2 regions of the Marinomonas epiphytica genome follow, and region 2 is predicted to be linked to the other one. Evidence: predicted binding sites of a transcription regulator. Region 2 holds the regulator's gene; the other holds the start of a gene.
What was found. The regulator FNR, encoded in region 2, switches genes on or off when oxygen is low (the NO sensors DNR and NnrR bind a similar motif). The targets are predictions, from matches to a motif close to TTGATNTANATCAA.

Region 1 (13,559 bases), on a different contig from region 2:
AAATAAACGTAACTATGTGCTGAATCTCAACTCCGAATGGGGTTCTGGGAAAACCTATTTCTTAAAGCGTTGGTCAGAAGATTTAAAGCCTTATTTCCCTGTCGTGTATATCGATGCATGGCAACAAGACTATTCTGATGATCCATTGATGACGGTGATTTCTTCTGTAATAAAACAGCTTAGAGAGCAAGCTGGAGTTAAAGAAGGCGATAACGTCATAAAAGTATCCAACAAAATAATTGGTTTACTAAAAGCCGCTGCTCCCGGGTTCGCAAGAAGTGTTGCTAAACGTTACTTTGATATTGATCCAGTTGCAGTGATGCAAGCAGAGGACGGTGATGAATTAGGGAAAGTTAAAGGTGCTGATGGCGAACCAATGGACATGAGTGCAATGGCATCAAGCATGGTGAAACACCTTATTGATGAACACGATGCAAAATCTGTCGCTATCAATGATTTAAAAGGAAATATCAAACAATGGATAAAAATAGTCACTAAACGTAAAAAGCTTCAATATCCTGCCTTTATTTTCATCGATGAGTTAGACCGCTGTCGTCCAAGTTATGCAGTAGAAATGCTGGAAACCATTAAGCATATTTTCGATATCGAAGGCATTGTCTTTGTTGTAGCGACTGATACGGAGCAACTACAACACGCGGTGAAAGCGATTTATGGTGAAGGTTTTGATGCTCGACTTTATCTTGGTCGATTCTTTAACAGCCGTTTCAGTTTAAAAGCACCAGACTTAAAAAGCTTCCTAGAAGTCCATGTTGATCACACGAAATTATCAGGTAAATTTCTTGAAGAAAAAGGCATAAATATTCTGCCGCCCAACCCTGATGGCAAAGCAACTTTGCGAAATATTTCTGTGATTTTAGATGCGTTTAAAATGCCACCAAGAACGGCCATCCAAATAGCAGATCGAGTTATCGCCACGCTATCCAACATGCCTAAAAACTCTAAAATCGATATTTTGATGCTAACGACCTTATTATGTTTTTACGAAGAAGATAGTGAGCAGTTTTTGAGAATCGTTTCTGAATCATTTGAAGAAAAGGTCGAAGAAAAATTAACGACATATCTAAACAAGCGATTCGATAAATATCAGTCTAATATCTTAGTTGAAATAAACTTTAAGCAATTCGGGGGATCACTTTACTATTTTGACAACAAAGTCTTTCAAACGTCATTTACATCATACTTGACAGAGATATTCTCATCACATTTCGACATGAATGAGCCTGTTAGCTTTTTAGATCTACAATTCGAAGACCGCTCACCTATAAAACAATCTTTCCATAATTTCATGGAGTCTCTAGAAGACTTATCCTCCGATTCTGATATTGCCATTAACTATTTTAAACACCTATACGATATGGAAAAATACACTGATATTACACCTTTCCAATACCAAGACTACGTCGAACTAGCTTCTGCTTTAGATTGGATCGATGGCAATTCAGATAACATTTAAGTATGTGCCTTTAAAAACAAACACTTGACTAGACAGGAACAAAGCACAGTTCAGCGACTTTTCGCGCTTGCGCGTGGAGCGAACGTGCTATGTTCCTTTCTAGCCCACCAAATCAAACGCGCCTTTCTAGCAACCCAAACTTAATCACAACCCATATCTTTCTATTTTCTTGATCAACCCTTGCCGTGAAATACCGAGTTGTTTGGCGGCTTGGGTGCGGTTTCCTTGGTGAGTTTCTAAGGCGTTTTGTATGAGTCGTATTTCTAAATCTCGTACTTGCTCATCAAGTGTTGCGTCGTTTATGGGTAAACCGTTAATCGGTTGAGCTTTGCTGAACGCTTTATCATTAGGGTAAAGCAGCTGAATGTCTTCCAGAGTAATGCGCCCTGTAGGGCAAATAGAGGCAGCACTTTCTAGGGTGTTTTTCAGTTCTCGTACATTGCCAAGCCATGTTTGCTCTCGAAACCATTGAGTGACTTCTGGCGTCAGCTCAAGCGTTTTAGATTGTTGTGCTTGTATTTTCATAAGAAAGGCTTGCAGCAATACTGGAATGTCTTCCAAGCGTTCTGATAAGGCTTGGGTTTCAATGTTCACGCCTTTGATTCGGTAATACAGATCTTCCCGAAAACTGCCCTCTTCTACTTTAGCTAGTAAATCTGCATTGGTGGCAGAAACAACCCGAATGTCGATGTGTTTTTGCTCTCGCCCGCCCACAGGAAAAAAGGTGCCTTCTTGTAATACTCGAAGTAGTTTTACCTGCATAGGCAAGGGCATCTCGCCAATTTCATCAAGGAATAAGGTGCCGCCATCCGCAAGGCTCAACAAGCCTATTTTGTCTTTTTCCGCGCCAGTAAAGGCGCCTTTTACGTAGCCAAAGAGTTCACTTTCCAATAAGTCCGCGGGAATCGCCCCACAGTGAACCGAGATAAACGCCTTGCTGGCTCTGTGGCTCAAGTCGTGCAGGGTACGTGAAATCACCTCTTTCCCTGTTCCTGATGGTCCCGTGACCAAAACACGCACATCGGTCGGTGCAATGCGCTCAATCAAAGCACGAATTTTTTGTGAACTTGCGGAGTGCCCAATATAAGACCCTGCGCCTTGGGGTTGTTGTGTGGAGTTTTTGAGTTGTGAGAGTTCTCGTTCTAGGGTGGTCTTGGTAATGGCACGGCGCACCACAACAGCCAGTAGATCTGGATCAACCGGTTTTGCAATGAAATCCCATGCACCTAACTCAATGGCTTTCAAGGCCAATTCTCGCTCAGCATTACCTGTAATAATAATGACTGGACGCCCTTCAAATTCAGGGATCGCATTTAGCGTCACTTGAGGGTCAAAATGCGGTGGCATGGATAAATCCAGCAAGACTAAATCCGCATCAAAGTGCCTAATCACCTCACGAGCCTCTTCTAAACTCCCAGCCGCTTTGACATGGTAATCCTGCTTTGCCAACCAACGTCCAGCCAATTCTCGGAACGCAGGTTCGTCATCCACCAGTAAAATTTTATTCTGCATGCTGCTGTACCTGCTTATGCTCTTGTGTTTGTTGATTCGGTAAAACAATTTCAAAGGTCACCGGCCAATCCGTATCGGTACGGTGATAAATACGCCCACCATGAGCATCAATGATTCGGCGCACAATCGCCAAGCCCAAACCGCTACCGCCAGCACGCTTGCTCACAAAGGGCTGAAATATGGTCTCACTGTCTAATGAATCATCAATCGCTGGGCCATTATTCTGCACCTGAATCACACACTGCCCAGCTTGTTGTTGAGCGCAAATACTAAGCTGACTTGCCTCTTGATTTCTAAGGAATGACATTGCGTTATCAATCAGGTTAATAAACACCTGTTGTACACGTTGGTAATCCACTTCTAGCTCTAGCTCGGGCTTAATATCGACCTGTACCTGAGTATCACCTAGTTGCGATTGCGCTAACACACTGTTCACCAAAGCGGCCAAGGGCGTTAGATTTGGTTGCAATATTAAGTTGCCGGAGTACACCAACATATCACTGACCAAGCGATCAGCCCTTTGCAATTGAGTTTGAATATAACGGCGTGTTTCTTCCGGCGCTTCATGAGCCGCCATAGCAATAATGTTAAGCGGATTACGTAATTCATGAGCCATAGCGGCAGACAGACCACCCAGCTCTACAAGATGCTGTTCATCCAGTCGTTTACGTTCTGCGGCAGCCAAGGCAAGAGACCGATCCAGCAAGCCACAGTTGTTCGCATAAAGTGAAGCAAACACTTCCGCGGTTAAACGCATTCCCGGGCTGGCGTCTTCCCAACCGATCAAGGTAAAACGCCAACCGTTTTGATCTTGTGCCAGTGTGATAGCCAAATCACTTTTTGTTGTTTGGCGACTAAACGGCATTTTAATCTGAACCGTGCGACGAATTTGTTCCGACAACAGACCTTCACCAATAGAAATAAGAGCAGGCCAATCTTGGGCTTCTTTTAAACGGCTTGACCAGTTTTCCAACACTTGCTCATTCAACATGGCGCCTGGGTAAATCAAACGAGAAATTAACCGATTCAAAGGCTGGTAAATCACAGCAGTCGTCACTAAAAGAAGCAAAGAGTAAAGCCACAATTGCCAGCTTGGAACGTCTGCTAGGGCTTGCAAGCCCAGCCGCCCAGACACCACACTGATGACGGCAATCAGACACAAAACCACCAGCATCATGGCGAGCCACAGCAAAGCCCGATTCGCAAACGCATTCACCGATAGAATTTGATAACGCACCACGCCATAAACCAGCAGTAACAAATAGCTTGGCAACAGCAACATAGGATAAGGAAACCAACTCATCCCAAAGGATGGAAACACAAAGCTGGTGGCTAGCAACAAGCCCCAAGCGCCCACCCCAAACATGGCTAGGATAGAACGCTTTTTATTGCCCGAATGGCGATACCAGCCAAAGAGTAAAACCCCGTGAGCCAAGACCCCTACCAAAACGGTATACGCAAGATTCCCTGCACCTGCATCGGTAAAAACGAAAAAAGAACGTGCGTCGAATGCACCTATAGCATCGCCCGCGCCAATCCACCAGCTATGCAACACAACAGCAGAACTGATGGCGTAAAACCAAGGTAACGCCTTATGAAGTCGGTCGAGCATGGCTTCTTTTGCGGCTCCAGTGTTCACAAACACAATGGCGAAATGCAGGAAGAAGGTCGGCATGAGGGGGTTGGCAAGAATAATGTGTATGCCAAGGTTTTCAAAACCTTGAAACAAGGCAACGTGACCAAAGCACCAAATCGCCATCATGATGGCAAAGCCTGCTAAGGCTTGTAAATCACCTTGCTTTTTCGCTCGCCATAAAAGCCAAACCGCGACCAATATGCCGCAGACACTGGACACTAACATGGCAATTTCAAACATCAATGAAAGGGTCAAACTGTAAACCTCGTTTACACCAAAAATAAGTCAGAATCGTAAACTTCTTTTACAATATACGCAAAGGTAAATTTTATTCTTTAAAAATCAACAAGATAAAAGCATCAATAAACTGGCCTCTCGTTTGCTATAAACCTTATTAATACATTGACCTATATCATCCTTTCACTTCTTAATGGGGCAGACATTATGAACATGAGTTTTTTTCTCACGGAAGCCATCGCGCTTTTTAGTATTGTGGGCTTGGCAGTTTTTCCTTTGGCGTTTCAACAGATGCGCACCATCGCCATCAAGAACGACGAATAACCATCAATTGTCTTTTTAACGTTCAACTTTTACTAGGAATGGTTATGGATCTCGACGTCGCTATTTTGTCTCGTATTCAATTCGCCTTTACGGTGAGTTTCCACATCATCTTTCCCAGCATCACGATTGGTCTTGCGACCTTAATTGCAATCTGGGAAGGCTTGTGGCTGAAAACACACAATCCGTACTACCTTCAATTGGCCAAGTTTTGGATCAAGCCTTTTGCCATCACCTTCGGCATGGGCGTGGTGTCTGGCATTGTCTTGTCTTATGAATTTGGCACCAATTTTTCTAAATTCTCTGAAATGACTGGGGCGATTCTAGGGCCTCTCATGGCATACGAAGTGCTCACCGCCTTCTTTATGGAAGCAGGTTTTCTTGGTGTTATGCTGTTTGGTTGGCAACGCGTTGGTCGTAAACTGCATTTCTTTTCGACCATTGTGGTCATGGTCGGCACTTGGATTTCCGCTTTTTGGATCATAGTGGCAAATTCTTGGATGCAAACACCCGCGGGCTACAAAATCGTCGATGGCAAGTTTGAAGTAGAAAGCTGGATGGCGATCATTTTCAACCCTTCCATGCCCTATCGATTTACCCACATGTTAATGGCGGCGTTTATCACGGCAACCTTCGTTGTGGCAGGTATTTGTGCATATTACCTGTTGAAAAAACAGCATATACCGTTCGCTAAGAAAGGCTTATCCATGTGCATGTGGTTCGCTTTAGTACTTACTCCTTTACAAGCTTGGGTTGGCGACATGCACGGTTTGAACGTGCAAGAACATCAACCCACTAAACTTGCAGCTATGGAAGGCATTTGGCCGGAAAAAGAAGCCAATGTGCCATTGCTGTTATTTGCCATGCCCAACATGGAAGCCGAATCCAACGACTACGAAGTGGGCATTCCCAACCTTGGTAGCTTGATTCTCACGCACTCTTGGGATGGTGAAGTACAAGGCTTAAAAGCGGTTCCACCTGAAGACAGACCAAATGTGCCTTTGGTGTTTTGGTCATTTCGTATCATGGTAGGCATTGGCTTTGGCATGCTTGGCATTGCGGTATTGGCTTTACTATTACGCCGCAAAGACCGCTTGTTTGAAAACAAACCTTTCCTCGCTTTAGTCAGCTTATTTACACCAGCAGGCGTGATTGCGGTGCTGGCGGGTTGGTATGTTGTGGAAATCGGTAGGCAACCTTGGATCGTCTACGATTTGGTCCGCACATCCGAAATAGTGTCACCACTACCCGCAGAACGCGTGTTATTTACCTTAATCGCCTTCGTGGTGATTTACACCCTGCTGTTTGGTGTTTACCTTTACTTCATGAGGAAGTTGATCAAGAAAGGCCCCCCAAGTATGGCAGCGTTAGAGCAGCAATTAATTGGTATGAAAGCTCCAGGGTATGCCTTAGCTTGGGTTAAGACACTACAGAATAAAGAAGGAGAGCAATAATGGATTTGGCTTTTTTCTATTTCCTCGTTTTAGGCTTCGCCATTTTTATGTATGTCCTACTAGACGGCTTTGATCTAGGCATTGGCATTCTCTACCCCTGGTTTAATCAGGATGGCGAACGAGACCATTTAATGCGCTCTATTTCACACGTTTGGGATGGCAATGAAACCTGGCTAGTGTTTGGTGGCGTCATCTTATTTGCGGCGTTTCCAGCGGCCTATGGTGATATTCTTTCTATTTTTTACCTGCCCATTATGCTGATGCTGTTTGCCTTAATTTTCCGTGGTGTGGCTTTTGAGTATCGCTTTAAATCCGACACCTCTCGACCTTATTGGGATTTAGCCTTCAGCTCAGGCTCCGCCATTGCAGCCTTTTGCCAAGGCTTATTGCTAGGCTCTTTGGTACAAGGTGTACCGTTAGACACCAGTAGTGTGTCTAGCTTGCACTGGTTAACACCCTTTTCTATTTTAACAGGCTTTGCCGTAATGGCAGGGTATGCCTTGCTGGCCGCGTGTTACTTGTTTATGAAGAGCCGTGGAAGGATTCAACAACATGCGGCGCATTTGGGTAAACGCCTTTTGGTCTTAACCGTTTTGGCAATGATTGCCGTTAGTTTATGGACAGTGATCAATGAAGTAGAAATCCGTGAACGCTGGTTCAGTGGGTACAACTTACTATTTTTATCGCCTTTACCTACTCTCACCGTGATTGCCGCTATTTATGTGTGGAAAGACCTAAATGCGCATACACCACACCATGATCACGCCAAGGAAAGTCGCCCTTTTTGGTGTGCTTCAGCTCTTTTCTTGTTGGGGTTTGCAGGCTTGGTTGTAGGGTTATTTCCCTACCTCATTCCTAGACAATTAACCTTTGTGGACGCCGCTTCGCCAGATTCAAGCTTGCTGTTCCTATTACCTGGCGTGTGTATTTTCGTCCCGCTGATTTGTGCTTATACCATTTGGGGCTATCGTGTTTTCTCAGGAAAAGTAGAAGACTATCAGGAGGGGTATTAGCATGCCGTCTATCTTTCGGCGCCAAACATGGCGGAATAAATGCCAGTCGCTAAAGTCATGGCAATGGTTTGTGCTCTTGTATCTGCTCGGTTTTGTCAGTTTAGTTGGTATGTCCTACCTACTTAAACTTGGTTTCAAGGTGTTACCGTAAGGTTGTAATCGCAAACCTTATCCACAAGAAAAGGGCGTAGTATTCGCTTCGCCCTTTTTCATTTTCATACTTAACCTAGCTAAATAGGCTTTATCAAAAGCGTTCTATGCTAAGGACAACGCCACCATTTCTTCAGCCACCAGCTCCGTCACATCCATCAATTGCTTTTGAGTTTTTATCGGAATAAGTGGTAACTCAGTACACGCCAGCAATACCACATCGGCATCAAGTTCATTCACCAACTTAGAAAAACGCGCCACTATATCAGCCGGTTCGCCGCCGTAGGTTTTCACATCATAAATAAGTTGGTGTAAACCGCTGTCTTCCTTAGGTACTTCTACCTCTACCACTTCTTTAAGTTGACTATAGGGTGACCAAATACCAAGATTGGTCACTGAATCAGAACCTAATAAAGCGACTTTAGTATAACCTTCCGCCAGTATTTTATGCTTTAGAACATCACCGAAAGATACTAGCTTTGCATCCAACCCCAAGGCTTCAAGTTGTGGCTGATAATAGTTAAGGGTATTACAGGCAATGGCGTAGTAATCCACTTCTTGCGACAGTTGTTGCGCCACCCTTGCTAGATTTTGCCAAACTATGGCATCGTTCTTTTCTAGCTCCATGGAAAGGCCAAGCTGAGGCTCAGAGATAATACTTACCCTTGGTGCATCTAAGTCTCCCTGAAAGGCCCCTTGCAGCATATGTTTATTCGCGGCAAGAATCTTTTGCCACATATCCACACCCGCTTCAGGACCAGAACCTGTGATAATGCCTAATTTTGCTCGATTTACTTGCTTCATCACTGACTGCTACTTCCCTGCCGCTTGTTGATCATCCACAAAGCTGCGACCCCAGCCCGTAACAATGGATACACTCATCACCACCAACAAGACCCAGGCGTATAGAATCCAAGGTGTCATTTCTATTGGGCTTAACGCTGGTACACCCGCGAAGGATTCCGCAGCTTTTGCAGACAAACCTGACGCAAACAACAAGGCTGCGGACCAAGGTAGTGAGTACACTAAAGTACAAGCCATACTGTCGATAATATTGGCGCGACGGTAAGGGTGCAGCTTAAAGCGCTCGCCCACAGGTTTGGCATAGGACAAACCGACTGCAAGGATTGCTGGTGCGTTAATGCTCATCACCGCCGATAGGAATAGGGATAAACCAGCGGAAGAAGCCTCGGCACCACGCGGGGTTTTAACATAGCTTTTCAAGCCTTCAATAAGCTTGTCGCTACCACCACCATCCAGCATGATTCGAATGCCGCCCGCTAGCAGTAATACCAGAATAGATAAGTCTGACATCCAACCCGCCACGCCGTTAATCAAGGCGCCGTTTTCGACCGATAAAAAGCCATCAAATGTATTTAAGCCAGTCACCACGGCCACCAACATGCCTAATAATATGCCGACCGTTGTCGCAAAGATTACATCGCCCTTTTGCATAGCGACATAAATAGCCGCAAAGGCAGGGATCAACATAAACAGACCTTTCGGATCCATATGTTCAGCCAGCACTTCATAAGGCACATCCGCTGAAACGCCAGAACGAGTAAGACTAAAGATCACAAGTAATACTAGAGTAACCACCCCAGCAGTCGCTGAGTATTTGAGACGAGAACGTACCACACCGCCAATATCCGTGCCTTGGCTGGCAGCCGACGATATAGTGGTATCCGAAATAGGAGCTAAGTTATCACCAAAAGCACCACCCCCAACAATCGCTCCTGCCATCAGCAAAGGGTCTGCGCCGAGTAAAACGCCTGCTGGATAAAGTACGCCCATACCTGCTGCAATTGTTCCGAACCCCGTACCTGCAGCTGTTGCAAATAATGCACTAGCAATAAAGCTCACCACGACAAACGCTGTACCTGTCGCTCCTGTGTGATACGCAGCCCACAGCACGCCATCGACCAAACCTGAAGAACGTAAAACGGTGGCAAAAATACCAGCAAAGATCCAAGCTGCCACAGGCGCAATGGCCACTTTACTGGCCATACCCTTCATGATGGTTTCGGCATATAAAGACTTATCTTTGGCAAACAAGAAGGTCAATAACAAGCCTGCTAATATGCCAACCCACATACCTTGTATCGTGGCTTCCTCAAGCGCTGTGGCCACATAAATCGCCACACTGACAAAACTAATGATGGGTAAAAACGACAGCCAAGGGCCACCGTAAAACTTTAACTCTGATTTTGACTCCATACTTTTTCCTCTTTCTGTTCTTGCATTAATAAAAAGCGTTACAGCAGGAATTGAGAACCTCAGCTGTTTTTTTAGTTAATCAAATGAAGAAAAGAAGAAACATTTGCCAATTGAAGCCAAACTGGCGCATATTGGCGCACTTTTTACGCCTATTTGCATCTTTGTTTCAAGCGACCTGCCTTGATATGCTTAACATTAGACATTTTTCTTAAGGCCGACTATGAATCAAGACATCGCGTTAAATTTACGACTTTTATGTAGTTACTATAAATCTATTAGTGAAGTCTGCGAGCGTCTTGGTATAAGTCGATCACAATTTAACCGCTATTTGAATGGCCGACATCGACCTGCAGCCAATACCTTAAGGAAGATCTGTGAGTTTTTTAATGTGGCAGAGCATGAGTTACAACTACCACACGCCCACTTTCGCCTATTAGTACAAGGCACTCCGCCAAGGGAAAGTAGTCCTGCAAATCAAGTTGCTCAGCATTTAGCTCACCTAGATAACAAGTCCAGTGAGGAGCTAGAGAAGTACGTAGGCTTTTACTATGAGTACTATTACTCTATGAGTAGCCCAGGCAAGATTTTAAAATCATTAGTAAATTTTACTAAACAAGGTCACCAAATACTCTACCAAAGGACTGAGCGATTAACGGATAAAAGCGGGAATGAGAGATACCACTGCAAATATTTAGGCATTGCTCATTATTTATCAGACCGTATTTTTATGATGGATTATGAGTCACTAACTATGAATGAGATAACCCAAACCATTTTATACCCTGAATTTAAGAATCGCATTCGCATGCTGCATGGTTTACGAATGGGGGTTTCATCAGACGACGACAGAATGCCATGTAGTTCAAGAGTCGTAATGGAATACTTAGGTGAGAAGGTATCTGTAAAGCAAGCTTTATCTTCATGCCAGCTATACGACCCAAGCACTTCTGAAATTCATCCCTCCATCATAGAGCTAGTTAATAATAAGGGAAATAACGAGCACTGGCAGTTTCGTGCAAAGAATTAGCTACTACACGAATTGCCTTTCCCTAGCAAAAGGCCATGAACAATAGAGCTCTCTTATGGTTCCCTTACCATTATTATGACCTCCTATACCTTAAAGCTGATCATGAGTGGGCTACCGGATTAGCCATTTCAAATGCGGCTCAGCAACGCCTGATTTGTGTTCGACTACTTAACCCATAAAGGCGTTTGAGCTGGATAACAAGGATTTTTTATAATATTGTATTATCAAAATAAAGATAACGAGGGATACAATGAATTCTAAACTAGCAGGCAAAAACATACTCATTACCGCTGGCGCGCAAGGAATTGGCGAGGCCATCACTAAACACCTAGTTGATAGTGGTGCTAATGTCGCTGTGCATTATTTTTCCAGCTCAGACACCGCCAACGAACTGGTTAAATACGCTCAAAGCAAAGGTCAAAATGGGGTTGCACTAAGCGGCGACCTTACCGATGAGAACCAAGCAGAACAACTGGTGAAAGACACAGTAGAGCAATTAGGCAGCCTAGACATTCTCATTAACAATGCAGGCTCATTAGTAGCACGCCGCCATTTGAACGAAATGGACGCCGAGTTTTGGCACAAAGTCATGGACATCAATATGACTTCTATGATGTTTGTTACCCGTGCCGCAGCACCATTTTTAGCTCAGAACGAAAACAGTAGTATCGTTAACTTAGCATCTTTAGCTGGCCGTAAAGGGGGTCACCCTGGCTCATTGGTTTATTCAACCAGTAAAGGTGCTATTCTTACTTTTACACGCGCTTTGTCGTCTGAACTGGGTGCGCAAGGAATACGTGTTAATGCCGTTGCTCCGGGCTTGATCTTAGGAACGTCATTCCACAATACTCACACAACAAAAGAATCTGCCGACGCAACCACTGCCAGCATCCCTATTCAACGAGCAGGCACACCCGACGACGTTGCTCGCGCGGTCACTTATTTAGCATCTGAATACGATGGCTTCATTACTGGTGCAACGCTAGACATAAACGGCGGCGTTTTCAATATGTAACCAACCTTTAAAGACTAAAAGCGGTATTTCGCTTTTAGTCTTCTTACCTATTAACGAGATCCCCATGCTAACCACTCCAATTATACACCCTAGCATTTTAGAAGCGCTGGCCAAGTCTGGCCATTATGCACAGGTCGTCATTGCCGATGCCAATTTAGCGGCAGGTGCTATGCAAGGTCCCAATGCCACGACCGTGTTTCTTAATTTTCGCCCAGGCCTACTTGATGCTGTGACCGTTTTAGAAGGGCTACTGGAAATTTGCCCGGTACAAAGTGCTACCTTGATGGAAAAACCCGCCCAAGCCAATGCTGAAATTCACCAAACTTATCAAGCACTCATGCCAGACATTGAGTGGAATGAATTAGAACGTTGGGACTTCTACGACAAAATTCGTGACCCAGCTACTACCTTGATCATCCAAACTGGGGAACAAAGACGCTTTGCTAATATCATTCTCACGGTGGGCGTGGTGAAAATGGCAGAAGAGAATCACTTCTAACAACTTGAATAAGAATAATTTTAAACTTGCCCCCAAGCTTTGTAATATGAGCGTTACCATAACAACATTAACAAGAACTGGACTCTGAATTATGAAACTTGAATCTCTTGCGTTACATCACGGATACAAATCGGAAGAAACCACCAAAGCCGCTGCTGTGCCTATTTATCAAACAACATCCTATACGTTTGATGACACACAGCATGGTGCAGATTTATTCGACTTAAAAGTACCCGGCAACATTTATACTCGTATCATGAACCCCACCACAGATGTGCTTGAGCAGCGCATTGCTGCTATGGAAGGGGGTATTGCGGGGTTAGGTGTCGCATCAGGCATGGCGGCAATTACCTATGCCCTAGAATGTATTTGTGATGTGGGTTCAAATTTCATTAGTACCAGTCAGCTTTATGGGGGTACTTACAATCTATTTGCCCATAGCTTTCCTCGCCGCGGTATAGAAGCCAGAATGGTATCTGCGGATGACTTTGCCGGTTTTGAAGCAGCCATAGACGAGAACACTCGTGCTATCTTTTGTGAGTCTATTGGCAACCCAGCAGGTAATGTTGTCGACATTGAAGCCTTGGCAGCCATTGCTGAAAAGCACGGTCTACCATTAATTGTAGATAACACAGTGGCGACTCCCTTTTTATGCCGCCCAATTGAACTGGGTGCTCATATCGTGGTGCACTCACTAACCAAATACATTGCCGGCCATGGCACCACTGTGGGTGGCATCATTGTCGATTCTGGCAAGTTCGATTGGGTCGCGAACAAAGAACGTTTCCCTATGTTGAATGAGCCAGACCCGTCCTACCATGACGTGGTTTATACCGAAGCATTAGGAGCAGCTGCTTACATTGGCCGCTGCCGTGTGGTGCCGTTACGCAACACAGGTTCTGCCCTATCGCCTCATAGCGCCTTCTTGATTATGCAAGGGTTAGAAACGCTCGGCTTACGTATGGAACGCCATTGTCAGAACGCAGAAAAGCTGGCTGCTTACT
Region 2 (16,637 bases):
AAAGGCGCCATCGCAATAAACCCAAGAGGTGAGTTGTACACCCGTGAAAACATTCGACAGCGTTTAAACATGCGTGATTTTATGGAAGAGTTACGATCTTCTGGTGTACAGACCTCAGGCCCTGCTAGTTTCAGCCAACAAGATCGTATGGCATTCGCTAACACCCTTGATAAACTTTTAGCTAAACGAAGAAAATAGACCTCATAACTTGAGTATTGAGAAAAGCGCTCATTGAGTACTTTTCTGAATATTTAAGTTTATGGGTATCAATATGAAAAAAATTGTTGTGGTAGGCGGTGGTGCCGGTGGTTTAGAACTGGTTACTAAACTAGGCCATGGGTTCGGTAAGAACAAACAAGCTGAGGTCATTCTGATAGATCGCAGCCAAACGCATATCTGGAAGCCGCTTTTACATGAAGTAGCGACAGGCTCGTTGGACATTAATAACGATGGATTAAACTATCGTGCACACTCTGCTAAGCATCATTACCAGTTCCAACTTGGCAACCTGATTGATGTTGACCCGAAAGAGAAAGCGTTAACCCTTGAAGCCCTGACTGACGACATGGATCATGTCATTTTACCTGAACGTAAGGTTCATTATGATATTCTCATCATGGCCGTTGGAAGCATTAGTAATGATTTCGGCACACCTGGCGTTGCTCAGCACTGTTACTTCTTGGACTCTCATAAACAAGCTGAACGTTTCCAACAGGCTCTACTAAAACACTTTATGCGCGTGCATCAGGCTGGGGCTGAAGAAAAACTGAAAATAGCCATTGTTGGGGGCGGTGCCACAGGGGTGGAGTTATCCGCCGAGCTTTTCCACGTTGCCGATTTACTCAAGGCCTATGGCATGCCAGAAATGTCAGGCAAGCGAGTGCAAATAGAACTTATTGAAGCTGGACCAAGAATTTTACCCGCTTTACCAGAACGAATTGCCGCCTTGGCCAGTAAAGAGCTCAGTCGTTTAGGGGTTAGTATTAAGCAAAATACCCGTGTTACAAAGGCATTTGATGGTGGTTTTGCAACGGCTGATGAAGGCCAAGAGATTCAAGCAGACCTTATGATATGGGCTGCTGGAGTAAAAGCACCAAACTTTGTGGCAGACATTGAAGGCCTGGAAACCACCAGAAACAATCAGATTCTGGTAAGTGGTACTTTACAGACACCGCAATTTGAAGACATTTATGTGATTGGCGATTGTTGCGCTTGTAAACAGCCAGATGGCACCTTTGTCCCTCCAAGAGCTCAGTCCGCCCACCAAATGGCGAGTTTAGTATTTAGCAATATTAAAGCATCGTTCAGAAGTGAGCCTCTAAAAGAGTATCAGTATAAAGATTATGGCTCCTTGGTAAACTTAAGTACTTACAGTACAGTCGGAAGCCTCATGGGGAACTTAACCAGCCGTTCTATGTTTATAGAAGGGCGTATAGCTCGCTTTGTCTACATTTCTTTGTACCGTCTTCATTTGATCGCCATCCATGGTTGGCTGAAAGCCAGTGTTATCATGGCGGCACAAAAAATTGGCAAAGTGGTGAAGCCGAAACTAAAACTTCATTAATTTAATGATTTTTACCCAAGCTTGACGCTAGTTAACCTTAGGTCAATGCTGATTTACCTAAAAGCGCTCATTTTGAAGCGCTTTTTTATTTTATTTTTTTAAGGAATATTATGCTTGCTTATCAGTGGGGGATTTTTGCTCTCGCCTTAGGAACATTTGGTTTAGGAACAACAGAATTTATGCCCATGGGCCTACTACCTGTTATAGCGGATGGCGTGAATGTCTCCATTCCTGCGGCAGGTCTAATCATCAGTGCGTATGCCGTTGGTGTTATGGTTGGAGCGCCGGTCGTAACGCTATTTTTGAATCGTTATAGTCATAAGACCGCATTATTGGCGTTAATGGTTATTTTTGTGGTCGGCAACACCGTTTCTGCTTTGTCATTCAACTATGAAACTCTAATGGTGTCTCGGGTTATCACCAGTTTATCGCATGGTGCTTTTTTTGGTATTGGTGCGGTCGTGGCGATGAATCTTGCTCCTTATCATAAAAAGGGCTCTGCAGTGGCCGCTATTTTATTGGGGCTTACTATCGCCAATATTATTGGCGTGCCAATCACCACATGGATAGGGCAAACGTTTGATTGGCGTATGGCCTTTGCTGTGACAGCCGTGTTAGGTGTGGTTGCCATGCTAGGACTACAGAAAAGCCTACCAAGCATGCCGCGAGCAGACAAAGTAGATGTAAGAAGTGAACTTAAGGTTATCATGCAGCCGGATGCGTTGAGAGCCTTCGCGACCACAGTGATGTGCGCAGGCTCTATGTTCACTTTATACAGTTACATTGCGCCTATAATGCAAACTTTGGCTAATACCAGTGATAACGGCATTGCCATTATGTTAATGCTAACTGGCATAGGGTTTACGCTAGGGAACTTCATAAGTGGTAAAGTAACTGATAAATCGCCAGATTTAGCTTTATTCGTATTTTTAACCCTGCAAGTGGTGGTGTTACTTTTGTTTAGCTTTACGGCAACCAGCTTTGTTGGAGCATGCATAACCATACTCGCTTGGGGAACAGTGATTTTTGGCAGTGGACCGCCATTGCAGATGCAAGTGATGAAGATCGCAGCTGCAGCGCCAAGCCTAGCATCATCTGTGAACATTGGTGCCTTTAACCTTGGAAATGCATTGGGTGCTGCACTTGGAGGCTTAGTGATAAGTCTCGGTTTTAGCTTTAGTTGGATTCCAGCTACGGCAGCGGCGTTATCCTTGATTGGTTTAATCATGGTCTGGATTAATAAATTGAAACGACCAACAGAGGTAACAGCTTAGACTGATAGGTTTTGTTTTGCAGCTCTGTACCATGCGGAGCTGCAATGAAACTTGCTTAAGCATAGCAATGGGTTTCTTATAGCGGTTTTTAGATAAAAACTAGGAAACATGGGAAGAAACTTTGCAATTAGCTAATATACACTATATTTCCGATAATAACATTTATCGGAAATAGTAAGAGTGAAACCGCTGCACTACAACGGCGTTTTTATTAATGCTGAGTTAACCATTCTCTTAGTTGATCCAGGTGTGTCACTTCTATTGTTGGTTTTATTTCGCTGTCATTCAGTCTGTCTTTCGCATTGAGCCAGCAAGTATCAAATTGCATTTGATTGCCCCCTAATATATCGGACTCTAAAGTATCACCAACCATTAGTATTTGCTCTGCAGTTACTTGTCCCATTTTGCTCAAAGCAAATTCAAAGATTCGTTGATCGGGTTTGGCAAAACCAACGAGCTCAGAAATAACTAGAATATCGATGTATTGGCCGAAATTTGTTTTGTTCAGTCGTATCTCTTGCAGTTGTTCAAAGCCGTTGGTAATGATGCCAATGTTGACTTGTTGCTCTTGTAAATACTCTAGTAAGTTTTTTGCGCCTTCAATGGGCTCACAAATTTCTGCCATTGCATTTAAAAATGCGCTGTTTAAACTCAGTTCATCTGTACCGAGTTTTTTGGCCCATTCGCTGAATCTTTGTGTCTGTAATTCTTTTGCGCCAATTTTACCGTTTTGATATTGAACCCATAACGGCTTATTTACTCGCTGATATTGTTCAAAATCGGCCTGTGTGAAATCAATTCCATAATCCTTCATCATGTGTTTCATGCCCTGAAAATTATCAAAATGAAACAAGGTTTCATCGGCATCAAAAAGAATCCATTTATACTTCATATTATAGTTACTCATAAATAATGTTCAGGATGTAAATAAGGCGCTAACGCCAGAATCATGGCTTGCTGATAAATGGAGCCCCTTGTAGCATGGTTATTTGTAAATAAACCAATCGCGCCGCCTTTTTGTTTAATATTGTCTGTGCCGAATACATCGTCCATTACTGGCCCTAATTCTTCACCAGATTTAAGGCGCTGATAGATGCTAATAGGCAACGGCAAGCTGGCGGTTCGACCAATTGACAATTGCTCGTTCTGATCAATGATGGCCATATAGGCAAAGGTATAAGCGCCCTTTTCTTCGCAATCTACACCTGCTTCCATGGCAACGTAGAAATCAAATTGTGTTTGCTCATCTGAGTTTTGGCAATGCCAAGCTCTATTGATTGCCCCTTGTTTTGTTTCCTCTGCCGACATAGGTTGTTCTGCAACGTTGGAAGGAGCGTGCATGCCTTGGGTAATGACTTTCTTACCTTCAAACAAGGTGCTAAAAGCCTCTTTCGCTGCGTTTATTTTCACTGGGTTCAGGGAGCCCACACAGACTCTAATGATTTGGGTCATAATTCACTCTTAAAATAGAAAATGCCACTAAAAAGTGGCATTTTAAGTAACCGTATTAGGCTTTATCTTTGGCTATTAATAACCGGCGTGGGACACGACACTTCGGCATTTTGAGCTCTGTGGCGCATTAGATGATCCACCAAGGTTAGTGCCAGCATTGCTTCCGCAATCGGTGTGGCGCGAATACCCACACATGGGTCATGACGGCCTTTGGTAATGACTTCAATGGGTTGTCCTGAACGGTCAATACTCTTACCAGGTATTGTAATACTGGAAGTTGGTTTCAGTGCCATATTAACGACAATGTCTTGGCCTGAAGAAATGCCACCTAAGATGCCGCCAGCATGATTAGACAAATAACCTTCTGGAGTCATTTCATCACGGTGTTCGCTGCCCTTTTGCTCAATGACATCAAAGCCATCACCAATTTCTACCCCTTTAACAGCGTTGATGCTCATCATCGCTTTAGCAATATCTGCATCAAGGCGGTCAAATACCGGCTCACCAAGTCCCGGCATAACATTGCGGGCAATCACGGTGATCTTGGCACCAATGGAGTTCCCTTCACGGCGAAGGGCTGTCATATAGCTTTCTAGTTCAGGGATAGCATCAGGATCTGGGCTGAAAAAGCTGTTTTCATAAACCTGGCTAAGGTCTTTCACTTCCAGTTTGATTGGGCCTAACTGAGATAGGTAACCTTGTATTTCAATGCCGAAAGTTTGCTTTAAATATTTTTTAGCAATTGCTCCAGCTGCAACTCGCATGGCTGTTTCACGGGCAGAAGAACGGCCACCGCCGCGATAATCCCGAAAGCCATATTTTTGGTCGTAAGTATAATCTGCGTGGGCTGGTCGGAAAGTGTCTGCGATATTTCCGTAGTCTCTCGATCTCTGATCTTTGTTTTCGATTAACAGGCCAATCGGTGTGCCGGTTGTTTTGCCTTCAAAAACGCCAGATAGGATTTTTACTTCATCAGGTTCACGGCGCTGTGTTGTATGCTTAGAGGTGCCAGGCTTTCTTAAATCCAGGTCTTTTTGTAAGTCCGCTTCACTGATTTCAATTCCTGGCGGGCAACCATCTACAATGGCTCCCAAAGCTAAACCGTGGCTTTCGCCAAACGTGGTCACACGAAAGATAGTTCCAAATGTGTTGCCAGACATAGTGTGTCTACTCTTCTATTAATGCATTTAATTGTTCTTTGGTTAAAACGAACACCCCATTTCCGCCCGCTTCTAATTCTACCCACATAAATTCAACCTGAGGGTATGCAGCTTGTAATGCTACTTCACTGTTGCCTACTTCATAAACCACAATGCCATTGTCAGTTAAGTGGTGTGCAGCTTGTGTTAAAAAGCGGCGAGTAAAATCTAATCCATCAAAGCCAGAGGTTAATGCCAATTGAGGCTCGTTATGGAACTCTGCAGGGGCTTCTTGATAGTCTGCTTGGTCAACATAAGGAGGGTTGCAGATAATTAGATCGTATTTTTTCTCGGTTAAGTTTGCAAACATGTCAGACTCGATGCAATCTACTCGATCCGCCAGCTGGTGATACTCTACATTTTGCTGTGCTACGTCCAGTGCGGCCGTGCTTATGTCTGTAAGATCTACTTGAGCATCTTCAAACATTAATGCAGTAGCAATCCCGATACAACCACTGCCTGTACACATATCAAGAATATGAGCTGGGTAGTGATTGAGCCAAGGAGAGAACTCACTGTCGATTAAAGCCATAATGGGGCTACGAGGTATCAAGGTGTCTTGAGTTACTTTGAATTTAAGTCCCATGAACCAAGCCTCACCTAATAAATAAGGTAAAGGTTGGCGCTCTTTGATGCGCCGCTCAACTAATTTTAATAACTGTTTCTTTTCATTATGCGTCAGCCGGCAATCTAACATATCCCGGTCGAAATCCAGAGGTAACTTTAAACCTCCTAACACGAGGTGTATGGCTTCATCCCAAGGGTTATCAGTGCCATGGCCGTAGAAAAGTTCAGCTTGGTTGAAACGCGAATAAGTCCAGCGAAGGAAATCTTTAATGGATATTAAATCCTTAATTGCGGTTTGCGAGCGGCTCATATTAACTCATGTCTCTCAAAGGTTTGCGCATTATACCCATTATTGTTCTGATCCTCTATTGCTACGCTTGAGATCCAGCAATTGATTCTGTATATCATTCAGTTTGTCATTAAAAGCCTCATTATCGGACTTCTTAACTTGCTCTAATTTTTCTTCTAACGTGCTAATGAGTCGTTTTTTTTCACTTAATTCAGATTGCTGCGATTGAATTTTGTGGTCTTGCTTTGCGAGGTCAAATTGATACTGACTGTTTGACAGATTCAACTTTTTAATTTGCTCATCCGCTTGTTCAAGTTGACGGGATAAAACACGATTTTGATTTAATGCATCATTAGCTTTCTGTTCGGCTTGTTGATGCTCAAGAGTACGTTGTTTGAGCTGTTGTTCTGCGATGAGATGTTTCTCTTGGAGATACTCATAACTTTCTTGAAGTTCACATAAGGCACTCGCCAATGAAAGCTGACCTGTATGGGTAGCTTGTTGCTTAAGGAGTTGTGTTTGCTCAAGATCACGTTCCTTCTCTTCTAAAAGTGTCCCAATCAGTTTCGTCACTTCTCGATTAAAGCGCTCTATAGAAGGTGTTAATAAGCCTTCAAGCTCAGCAAGTTCGTGTTGCTGTTGGAGCTTATATTCTTCCTCCCATTCTGCAATGGCATTCATGAAGGTGGTGTTGGAACATTTACGACCATCCAATTCTACAAAGTAGTTAGCTAATCTAGGAATATTGGGGAAGGTGTTTTTTTCTAATAACTCCCAACAAGCTTGATGTATCTCTTCTTTTGAAATATTAGCTTTACGCGCCATTGAAAATTCCAAATGTAATTTAAATAAATAAAGTATCTTAATTATTTTATTGTTACTTAATCGCTAGTGCAAACTCTGCTTGAGCAAAAAGCTGTCCATTAACTCAACGCCCAACTCTTTAGCAAAAGAACGCCAAGATTCTTCATAAGGTTGGTAAACAACAGTGTTTGTTGTATTAAAGCGCTCTTGCAATAGCTTATTAGTATTGGAAATACCATCAATCAAACCGTTTGATACAGCGGCATTGCCTGTAAACACGAGGCCAGAGAACACATCTTCGTCGATCGTTAATCTGTCGCCCCTTCCTGACTTCACAGCCGCAATAAATTGCTGATGCGTCTCATCTAAAACACTCTGCCATTTTTCTTTTGCTTCATCCGTTAAGGCACTAAAAGGGTCTAAAAAAGCCTTATTGCGCCCAGCGGTGAATATTCGTCGCTCAACTCCGGCTTTATCAAGCAAGCCTGTAAAATCAAACCCTGCAGACACAACACCGATAGAACCGACCAAACTGGCCTGATTGGCGTAAATTTCGTCTGCTGCAGAGGCAATGTAGTAACCACCAGAAGCTGCCATGTCTTCGACTATCACGATGACAGGTATAGTTGGGAACATTGCCCTTTTTTCTGAAATGGCATCATAAAGAATGCCAGAATGTACAGGGCTACCCCCTGGACTGTTAAGCTGAATCAACACGCCTTGGGTGTACGGATTGTTGTAAGCCTCGTTAATGATTTGCACATACTCCGTTGAGTCTATATCTTGCTCAGAACCAATGACTCCTCGCATAGGAATCACCGCAACAGAAGGTGTCGCATCAACAAACTCATCAAGGTCTTGGGCAAGGAAACCACCAATCAAAGCGGCAACTATGATGACCATTAAAGACAGTCTAAAGAAAATCTTCCAGCGCCGTGCACGACGTTTTTCGACAATACTATCCTTGAGCGTATCTTCCAGTAATTGCCACAGCTTTGACTGATCCGCCTCAGGTGTTGCTAGCATCTCTTTTGAAGTTTGTTCGTTTGCTGTTTTGTCTGCTTGTAATTGATCTTCTTGCTCTGTCCAACTCATTACCGGATCCTACTGATAGGGAAAAAGATTTAAAAGGCAGTTTCCCTTTAATCTGCTTAAGTAAAATGGCTTAAAAGTGTAACATAGAGGCAAATTATTAATAAGGAACTAGCATGACAAAGAGTATACAACTCAATGAATTAACCCTAGATCAAAGTGCTGAGCTAACTCGTATTGTAAGCCAAGACGATGTGCAGCTCTTTGCTCAGGTCACAGGTGATTGCAACCCTGTACACCTAGACGAAGACTACGCTGCCAACACTAGTTTTGAAAAACCTATCGCCCATGGCATGCTTACCGCCGGTTTTATTTCTGCCGTCATAGGCACTAAATTACCTGGGCCTGGCTGTATCTATCTTGATCAAAGTTTAAAATTCAGGGCACCCGTTTATATTGGTCAGGAAGTGACAACACGAGTGACTGTTTCTGATATTAACGAGCGCCGCCGTAGAGTCACCCTAAAAACCGTTTGTGAATGTGAAGGCAAAATCGTAGTAACGGGTGAAGCAACCATCATGATCCCTGGTTAGACCAATATCATTAGATGCATAGTTTGTAACATTCTGGATTTAGCGTGCAAATGTTAAGCATATGGAAAATAGGTCTAGGCTTTTCTTATGGATGAGCCTATATTATTGAGTATGTTTAAAAGATAGAGACAAAGGGGGCAACATGAGATTAAGTGCGTTATTGCTTGTTCTATTGATAAGCGCCCTTTCATCCAGCCTCCAAGCAACAAGCTTTGATAAGATTGATCAGCCAAACTGGCTGGACAATGCCGCACCTCAACTCCTACTCGAGCTTCCCTCTACAGATGTTGAAGGTGACGAACCTTCATTAATTCCCATAGATTACTCATCCAGTAGCATTCTAAAGACTGCTAATGCAGCATTATACTGGCCTTACTTTAAGCCAAGTAATACCTCAAATACCCAACAAGCTAGAGCTCCACCAATCGTTTTCAGTTAATTCGTTGTTATTAATTTCAATTGATATTAAAGGATTTTCTTATGAAAACGCTAACTTATGTTTCTACTAAAAATACTAATGAACTGACTTTTCCTGTACTTGTTGAAAATACTGATTTATACAGCTCTGCTTTATCGGTCTTTACCGATTTTAAAACCGTTGCTCCTAGGCTCATTGAGTCCAATACCCGTGCAGAAGAATTAGTTCGTTTAATGCGAAAAGAGCACGTTCGAATGAAGGTAGTGGTGGATGCCAATAATCGCTTTGAAGGCATCATCAGTCTGAAAGATTTAAGCGATGAGGCTTTTGTGAAGAAAGTAGCGCAAGGTGTTGCAAGAGCAGACATTTTAGTTGCTGACTTAATGCGCAATAAAGAGGATCTACTGGCGCTCTCTTACACCTCTTTGCGTAAATCCGATATTGAATCATTACTTTTTAGTCAAAAAAATAATCAATTTCAACATCTGCTTATCATTGATGAAGATAGCAAACAAATTTGCGGCTTAATCTCATCTAACGACATTGCGAGAAGATTAAAAATCGACATTAATGTTGGCTCATCAAGTTTTGCTGCCGTTTATAAAAAGGTGAATGAAGGCTATATCACACGAGACAGACAAAAGGTCGCTTAATTGAGTTCAATCTAGAAAAGAGGCTGATCAAGCCTCTTTTTTTTGAATCCAATAACAGTAAACCCCATCCGCTTCTTCTTGCTGAACCAATGAATGCCCTAAAAAGTTACAAAACTTGGCGATATCTCTCGTGGTAGAGGGGTCAGTTGCCAGAACCTTGAGCACTTCTCCAGGAGCCAATTCCCGTATCTTCACATGCAACATCATCACAGGTTCAGGGCAGTAAAGCCCTTTTGCATCTAAAATTTCGTTATGATTCATTTTACTCAACTTATTTAAAGGTTTTCTTGACCCATTCGTGAACAGTAATTGCCAGTTCAGACATGGTTTCTTCTATGCTTTTATTGTGCTTTTTAAGGCGCTTGAAATCGTGGTCAGCCCCATCAACCCATACCACTTCTACATTTTTAGGAAGGCTTTGAGAATTTACCCAATCGAAGTTCCCCATTGTGTCTCTGGTTCCCTGAATTATTAAACAAGGGCATTCCATGTTTTCAAGAAATGATAATCGGTGCTTTTCCTGTTTGCCAGCTGGGTAAAATGGAAAACCGAAGCAAATAACACCTTTCACACTAGAGAGATGGGTAAGCTGTGTCGCCACCCTTCCCCCCATAGACTTGCCTGCTAGAATGTAGTTCTCGTCATCTTCCTTGATTAGATTGCTTTGCCACTCTTCAACCAAGCTGTCGAATTTATTAGGAGGACGCTTTTTACCGGTCAGCTCCTGCTCTTTCATGTAATCAAAAGTATAAGGCACAACCTCAAAAGAGTGATCTCGTAAGGCGGTTGTTAACAGCCGCAAGCTTTCGCTAAGGTGGCCAACGCCTGCACCATGTGAGAGTTTAACTAGATTTGCCATGAGCGAGAGATACCAAGTAAAGATTAAAAAAATCTATTCTAACATGACTGTTCAAGTCTTTTCTTAAGACTTAAAGCCAGTTTTTGCGGTATTGAGCAAAATTTCTAGAGAGATAACGGATTTTAGTAAATTATTGTTTTGTAAGACAAAATACATAAAAGCAAAAGTCTTTAAGCATATTGATAGCCCTGTCTAGGTGTAATATTGTACACTAGCTTATCATTAGTATCGCTAATAATAGGCTATCGATTTAGCCATTTAATCCGCACAAGTTTAACGGAGAAATGCAATGTCATTTGCAGGTTCGTCAAAGCCTCACAATCACCTTCATTCTCAATGTCAAAATTGCAGTTTGAGCTCTTTATGCCTCCCTATTGCTCTTGCTGGAGAAGACATTAGCCTGCTTGAAGAGATTATAGAACGTAAAAAATCGCTAAAAAAAGGCGAAATACTCTTTCAACAAGGTGAATCCTTTGAGTCTATTTACGCCGTTCGCACAGGCACGATCAAAACCTTTAAACTGACCGATGCGGGTGAAGAGCAAATAACAGGATTTTACTGTCCCAGTGAGCTAGTTGGCCTGAGTGGCATTGATAAGGATATTTATCCTGTTTCTGCTAAGGCGCTAGAAAGCACTGCGGTGTGCGAGATTCCATTTGATCGTTTAGAAAGCTTATCTTCCAGTATACCTTCATTAAAACGCCAAATATTTAAACTCATGAGTCGTAAGATTTGTGATGACCAATTAATGATGGTCCTTTTAGGTAAAAAAAATGCAGAAGAAAAAGTTGCTTCTTTTTTACTGAACCTATCTAATCGTTTTGAACAAAGAGGCTATTCTGCCACTTCTTTTCGCTTATCTATGTCTCGAAATGAAATAGGCAACTACCTTGGTTTAGCGGTTGAAACCGTCAGCCGCGTTATCACTCGTTTTCACAAACAAGGCTTAATTAAGGTCGAAGGTAAAGAGATTGCCATTATTGAATTGGCAAAAATCCAAAAACTCGTGGGTATCACAGACGAATGTGCTAAAATGCCGTAAAAATGACACTTATTAAAGGCACTATTACACTATGATCTACGATGATTTCTATATTAAGTCATTAATCAAAACCGTTGAAGACTGGCCAAAAGATGGTATCAGCTTTAGAGATATAACCCCAATCTTTAGTGATCCAAAAGGCATGAGAATGGTGGTTGATGCCTATATACACAGATACATAGACGCGGATATTACCCATATTGCATGCATCGACGCCCGTGGTTTTCTAGTTGCAGCAGTATTAGCCTATGAGCTGCAAAAACCTCTTATTCTGATTCGCAAAAAAGGTAAGTTACCAGGTAAAACAATTTCTGAATCTTACCAATTAGAATACGGTGAAGCAGAATTAGAAATTCAAGAAGGCGCCGTTAGCGAAGGTGCAAATATTTTACTATTTGATGACCTCATTGCGACTGGTGGTACATTATTTGCAGCGATAAGCTTGTTAACTGGCCAAGGTGCAAACATTAAAGAAGTGGCTGCAATCATTGATTTACCCGACCTTGATGGTAGTGAAAAACTACGTGCAGCTAATATTCCTGTGTTTAGCTTATGCGCGTATGAAGGCGAATAAATACATCCCTTTGTATAAAAAAAGGTGGCTAAATTAGCCACCTTTTTTTATGTCTCATTTAGGAATTAAAAATCGACACTAGCACCAACAGAAAGCCCTGTATTCAGTTCTTTATGACCACCATCATCAAAGACAATAACTGTTTTACCGTAGCGAATAAAAGCACGTGCATTACGCATCGTCATGTACTCACCGCGCAACTCATAAGTGTAAGTGTGATGTAGATTGGTGATAGACAAAATTTCAGGGGAGTAATACGCTGAGCCATATATGCTCAAACGGTTTGCTTGAGGTAGCGTATAACGATACCAACCACCTAAACCAAGAGCTAAAGCAAGATCGTTGTCATCATCTTCCGTATTTGTATCAATAACATAAAAGCGTGTGCCGATACCTGCTTGTAAAGGACCACTGCCCCCTTCTGAGTCTTCAACGCCTAAACCAACATAAAAGGTACTTGCATCAGCATCTTCATCATAGGTACCGCCAGCGCTAGCAGTAAAGCTTCCTAAATTAATATTGGCATTACCATTGATACGATCGTTTGTCATATTAATGCTGGCATTAGACGCATAGGTAAAAGACGCTCCTAAAACACCAACACCCAAAACAAGGGCTTTATATAAATTTGCCATTTCCTTCATCCTATAATGAAATAATATTTAATTTGTTAAAAGCCTCGTCAGACTGAGTAAGGCTTTTAAAATCGAACAATTCTGTATCAGCTAAGTGAGATGGTACAACATTTTTCAAGGCTGTGAACATGGTATCCGTACGACCCGGATAGTCTTTTTCCCATTGCTGTAACATATCTTTTGCAACCTGGCGTTGTAAGTTTTCTTGAGAGCCACATAGGTTGCATGGAATGATTGGGTAGCCCTTTGCGATTGCGAAAGCTTCTATATCGGATTCTTTACAGAAAGCCAAAGGGCGGATAACAACGTGCTTACCATCATCACTTAGTAGCTTGGGAGGCATGGATTTTAGTTTGCCACCAAAAAACATATTCAAAAAGAAGGTCTCGAGTATGTCGTCTCTATGATGGCCTAAGGCGATTTTAGTTGCCCCAATTTCTTCAGCAAAACCATATAGCGAGCCACGTCTTAAGCGAGAGCATAAACCACAAGTGGTTTTACCTTCAGGTACTACCTCTTTAACAATGCTATAAGTGTCACGTTCTAAAATATGGTAATCAACACCAATACTTTCGAGGTACTCAGGCAGTACATGCTCAGGGAAGCCTGGTTGTTTTTGATCTAGATTAACCGCCACAATAGTGAAGTCAATCGGCGCACTTGCTTGAAGGTTTCGTAAAATATCTAGCATGGTATATGAATCTTTACCGCCAGATAAACATACCATGACTTTATCGCCATCCTCTATCATATTGAATTCGGAGATAGCTTGCCCTGTTAAACGACGAAGGCGTTTCTGTAACTTGTTAAGCTCAAGTTTGGCTTTAGGTTGTGTTGAAAGATCCATTAAATTTCTTACGCGAGTTAAATTAAATGCGACTATTTTACTATAAGCAGGAGCACATCGCATTAAAAATGCAGGCCGAGCCATTAAAGAAGCTGTAAATTCGAATCTTGCTCCTAGCTTTCTTACTATTTCATTTGATATAGCTAACCGTGTTAGGTTTAAGCGCTTCTGTTCTGACTCTCGGTAAGTTGAACCAGGGGCTGTTTGCACTTTTTACAGATGTACTGACGTCCCTGAAGGGCGTAATTATGACGCCTTTTTGTGAATAGATGAGTTTGGCAGCCACACTGATAGGTGAAGCTTTGCTTAGGTGGCGGCACATCGAAATCATGAGTTCTAGCTGGCGTTAAATCAAACACCTTCTTCATTACCGCGCGCCATTCTTGACCGTGAGGGGAAACTCCTGAGCCATATATTTGATAAACAATAATATGAGCGACTTCATGGGGAACCACTTCCGCCAAAAATTTTTCTGGACTTTGCTGAAACATAAAAAGATTGAAACGCACTTGGTTTGTATGCAGATAAGCCGTGCCAGCAGCCCGCCCTCTTTGTTTTAAACTAACTGTAGGACGACGAAAACGCCCTTTGAAAAAATCATCGGCTTGATCAAAACAACTGGCCACCTTTGTTTCAATCAGCCTAGTAACTTCTTCTAAAGGAATCTGTAATGGTTCAGCGCGATTCATTATTTGTCACCGCCCTAACTATGATGGATTCCAACTGTGTCCAGAATGGAGCAATGGCTGACTGAGCCAAACCCGTTAAGCGACTTAAAGAGGCAATGCTATTGGGCTTATGCTGAAATATATTTTTTAACTGTTTATCGCTCATAACTAACTCTGGGTTATCTTGCTTCCACCCCATTAGTTGGTGCCATATAAGCGCATCATTATCAATTTGTGACTCTTCTAAATAAGGGTAAAAACCATCCTGCGAAAGTAGCACTTGGTCTTTACCTTGTAGTAAAAGACGAGATTTATCGTTTAAGAAGAAAATGGTCTTAGGTTCCATTTGGACCTCAAGGTATTGAAAGGCGATGAGGTACCTTGCTATCGATTTCCATTGGACCTGTGTAAGCTCTCTTCCTTTATTAAATAAACTGAGTTTCTGGCCCTGAATTGCTTTTACGGCTTTTGTGTCTTTACCAAGAAGAACCTGAATAAGTGCGGAGATGGGCGCTAAACCTTTGGTGTAGTAAATCAAGGAAAGCAACTTTTGTGAAGCAACAGTTGCATTATATTCTGAGCTTTTCGTTAAACAGCGGTCACATTCCCCGCATTCAGCAATACTTTCATTGAAGTGCTCCAAAAGGTTTTTCTTGCGGCAACCTCTACTTTCAATAATTTGCAAAAATTCATACAGTGCTTTGGTTTCAGTATGGGATTTGTAACTCTGGCGCTGATGAAACTGAATGAGTTTTAATACGTCTTGCAGGCCATAGAGAAGCAGGCTTTGAGCTTTTGTCTTGCCACGACCTGCTCGCCCAACTTCTTGCCAATAGGACTCAGGACTGCTTGGTAAATCTAGATGAACCACAAAGTGAACATGTTTTATATCCAAACCCATTCCATAAGCAGTGGTAGCGAACATGATTCGGCCCGTCTGCGTTTCAAACTCACGATGAGATTGAGCGCGCTCACTTTCTGTCATGCCAGCATGATAGCAACAAGAGTGGAACCCTAGTTCTTCCAACCAGACAGCCATTTGTTCTGTTTTTGCCCGAGAGCGACAATAAACAATGCCACTTTGACCTGGAACGTCATAATGTAAAAAGTGCAATAACTGTTGTTTGGCTTTGTGTTTTTGCGCGACTTTTAACCTAATGTTTTCTCTATTAAAGCCATCACTGATCGTCACACTGCTTTCAATCGACAAAGATTCCTTAATGCTGGTAATCGCTTGTTTACCAACAGTGCCTGTCAAGGCGATAACCGGCACCTTAGGAAAGCGCTCTTTTAACTTGCCCAACTGCTGGTATTCGGGCCGAAAGTGACCTCCCCACTGCACAATACAATGAGCTTCATCAATGGCAAACAAGGAAACATCGATGCTCTCTAATACCCCAATGGTCGAAGCCTGAATCAGTTTCTCAGGGGATAGGTATAAAAGTTTGATATGCTGATTACGTATTGATTGAATTAAGTCAGCTTGCTCGCCAGGGTTTAAGTTACCATGGATAAAGGCAGCAGCAATGCTCCGTTTATTCAACTTGGCAACTTGCTGTTCCATGAGGGCAATAAGAGGGCTGACAACGATTGTTACTCCTGCACTCATTAACCCTATGGCTTGATACACCAAAGATTTGCCCCCGCCAGTTGGAGCAATCAAAAGTACATCTTGTTTTGCCATTAGGGCATCTAGAGCTTCTTGCTGAAACGGCCTAAACTGCTCATACCCTAGTTTATCGAGACAATACTGCAAATCATTCATATGAGAATTATCCCTTAACCCAGTCCATAGTGCATCGATTTTTAGCGGTTTTTTGGATAGAATAATGACAAAAATTAATTAAGGATATGCAACACATGGCACACCAACCACTTGATGATCTTGAACTTGATACTTTGGAAACTTTCTTAGACTCTGATCAGGTGCATGAAGAGTGTCAAAACTTTGTGATGGCCCACGGTTTTTTAACCGCACTCGCCATTTGCCCTTTCTCTCTTGACCAACAGAAATGGCTGCCAGTTATTTTTGAAGAGACACCTAATTTTACCTCTGAAAAAGAACAGTTAAAAATCACCCAGTTAATTTCTCGCCTGTTTGTAGACATTCAAAAAGAGCTAGAGTCAGAAGATGAGTTTGTGATCCCTTGTGAACTTGAAATGGGGG

Region 1: the regulator FNR is predicted to act here: its motif matches at 5,025-5,038, upstream of ACYVGZ_RS02025 (cytochrome ubiquinol oxidase subunit I).

Annotation. Positions count from the first base shown of each region.
Region 1 is NZ_BAAGVX010000004.1:13,129-26,687, forward strand. It holds gene ACYVGZ_RS02010 (KAP family P-loop NTPase fold protein) at 1-1,474, shown strand, start outside; gene ACYVGZ_RS02015 (sigma-54-dependent transcriptional regulator) at 1,619-2,986, opposite strand; gene ACYVGZ_RS02020 (ATP-binding protein) at 2,976-4,877, opposite strand; gene ACYVGZ_RS02025 (cytochrome ubiquinol oxidase subunit I) at 5,228-6,634, shown strand; gene cydB (cytochrome d ubiquinol oxidase subunit II) at 6,634-7,647, shown strand; gene ACYVGZ_RS02035 (aspartate/glutamate racemase family protein) at 7,903-8,601, opposite strand; gene ACYVGZ_RS02040 (Na+/H+ antiporter NhaC family protein) at 8,611-10,014, opposite strand; gene ACYVGZ_RS02045 (helix-turn-helix domain-containing protein) at 10,235-11,041, shown strand; gene ACYVGZ_RS02050 (SDR family NAD(P)-dependent oxidoreductase) at 11,292-12,056, shown strand; gene ACYVGZ_RS02055 (RbsD/FucU family protein) at 12,121-12,555, shown strand; gene ACYVGZ_RS02060 (O-acetylhomoserine aminocarboxypropyltransferase/cysteine synthase family protein) at 12,647-13,559, shown strand, end outside.
Region 2 is NZ_BAAGVX010000002.1:103,908-120,544, forward strand. It holds gene ACYVGZ_RS00940 (YaiI/YqxD family protein) at 1-198, shown strand, start outside; gene ACYVGZ_RS00945 (NAD(P)/FAD-dependent oxidoreductase) at 272-1,564, shown strand; gene ACYVGZ_RS00950 (MFS transporter) at 1,675-2,838, shown strand; gene yjjG (pyrimidine 5'-nucleotidase) at 3,050-3,730, opposite strand; gene yjjX (inosine/xanthosine triphosphatase) at 3,742-4,290, opposite strand; gene aroC (chorismate synthase) at 4,353-5,450, opposite strand; gene prmB (50S ribosomal protein L3 N(5)-glutamine methyltransferase) at 5,458-6,366, opposite strand; gene ACYVGZ_RS00975 (hypothetical protein) at 6,406-7,170, opposite strand; gene ACYVGZ_RS00980 (S49 family peptidase) at 7,234-8,244, opposite strand; gene ACYVGZ_RS00985 (MaoC family dehydratase) at 8,358-8,774, shown strand; gene ACYVGZ_RS00990 (hypothetical protein) at 8,917-9,213, shown strand; gene ACYVGZ_RS00995 (CBS domain-containing protein) at 9,255-9,845, shown strand; gene tusA (sulfurtransferase TusA) at 9,873-10,106, opposite strand; gene ACYVGZ_RS01005 (alpha/beta family hydrolase) at 10,117-10,704, opposite strand; gene fnr (fumarate/nitrate reduction transcriptional regulator Fnr) at 10,994-11,746, shown strand; gene ACYVGZ_RS01015 (adenine phosphoribosyltransferase) at 11,778-12,320, shown strand; gene ACYVGZ_RS01020 (YfaZ family outer membrane protein) at 12,386-12,955, opposite strand; gene ttcA (tRNA 2-thiocytidine(32) synthetase TtcA) at 12,966-13,802, opposite strand; gene ACYVGZ_RS01030 (SprT family zinc-dependent metalloprotease) at 13,961-14,491, opposite strand; gene ACYVGZ_RS01035 (RecQ family ATP-dependent DNA helicase) at 14,478-16,235, opposite strand; gene ACYVGZ_RS01040 (UPF0149 family protein) at 16,331-16,637, shown strand, end outside.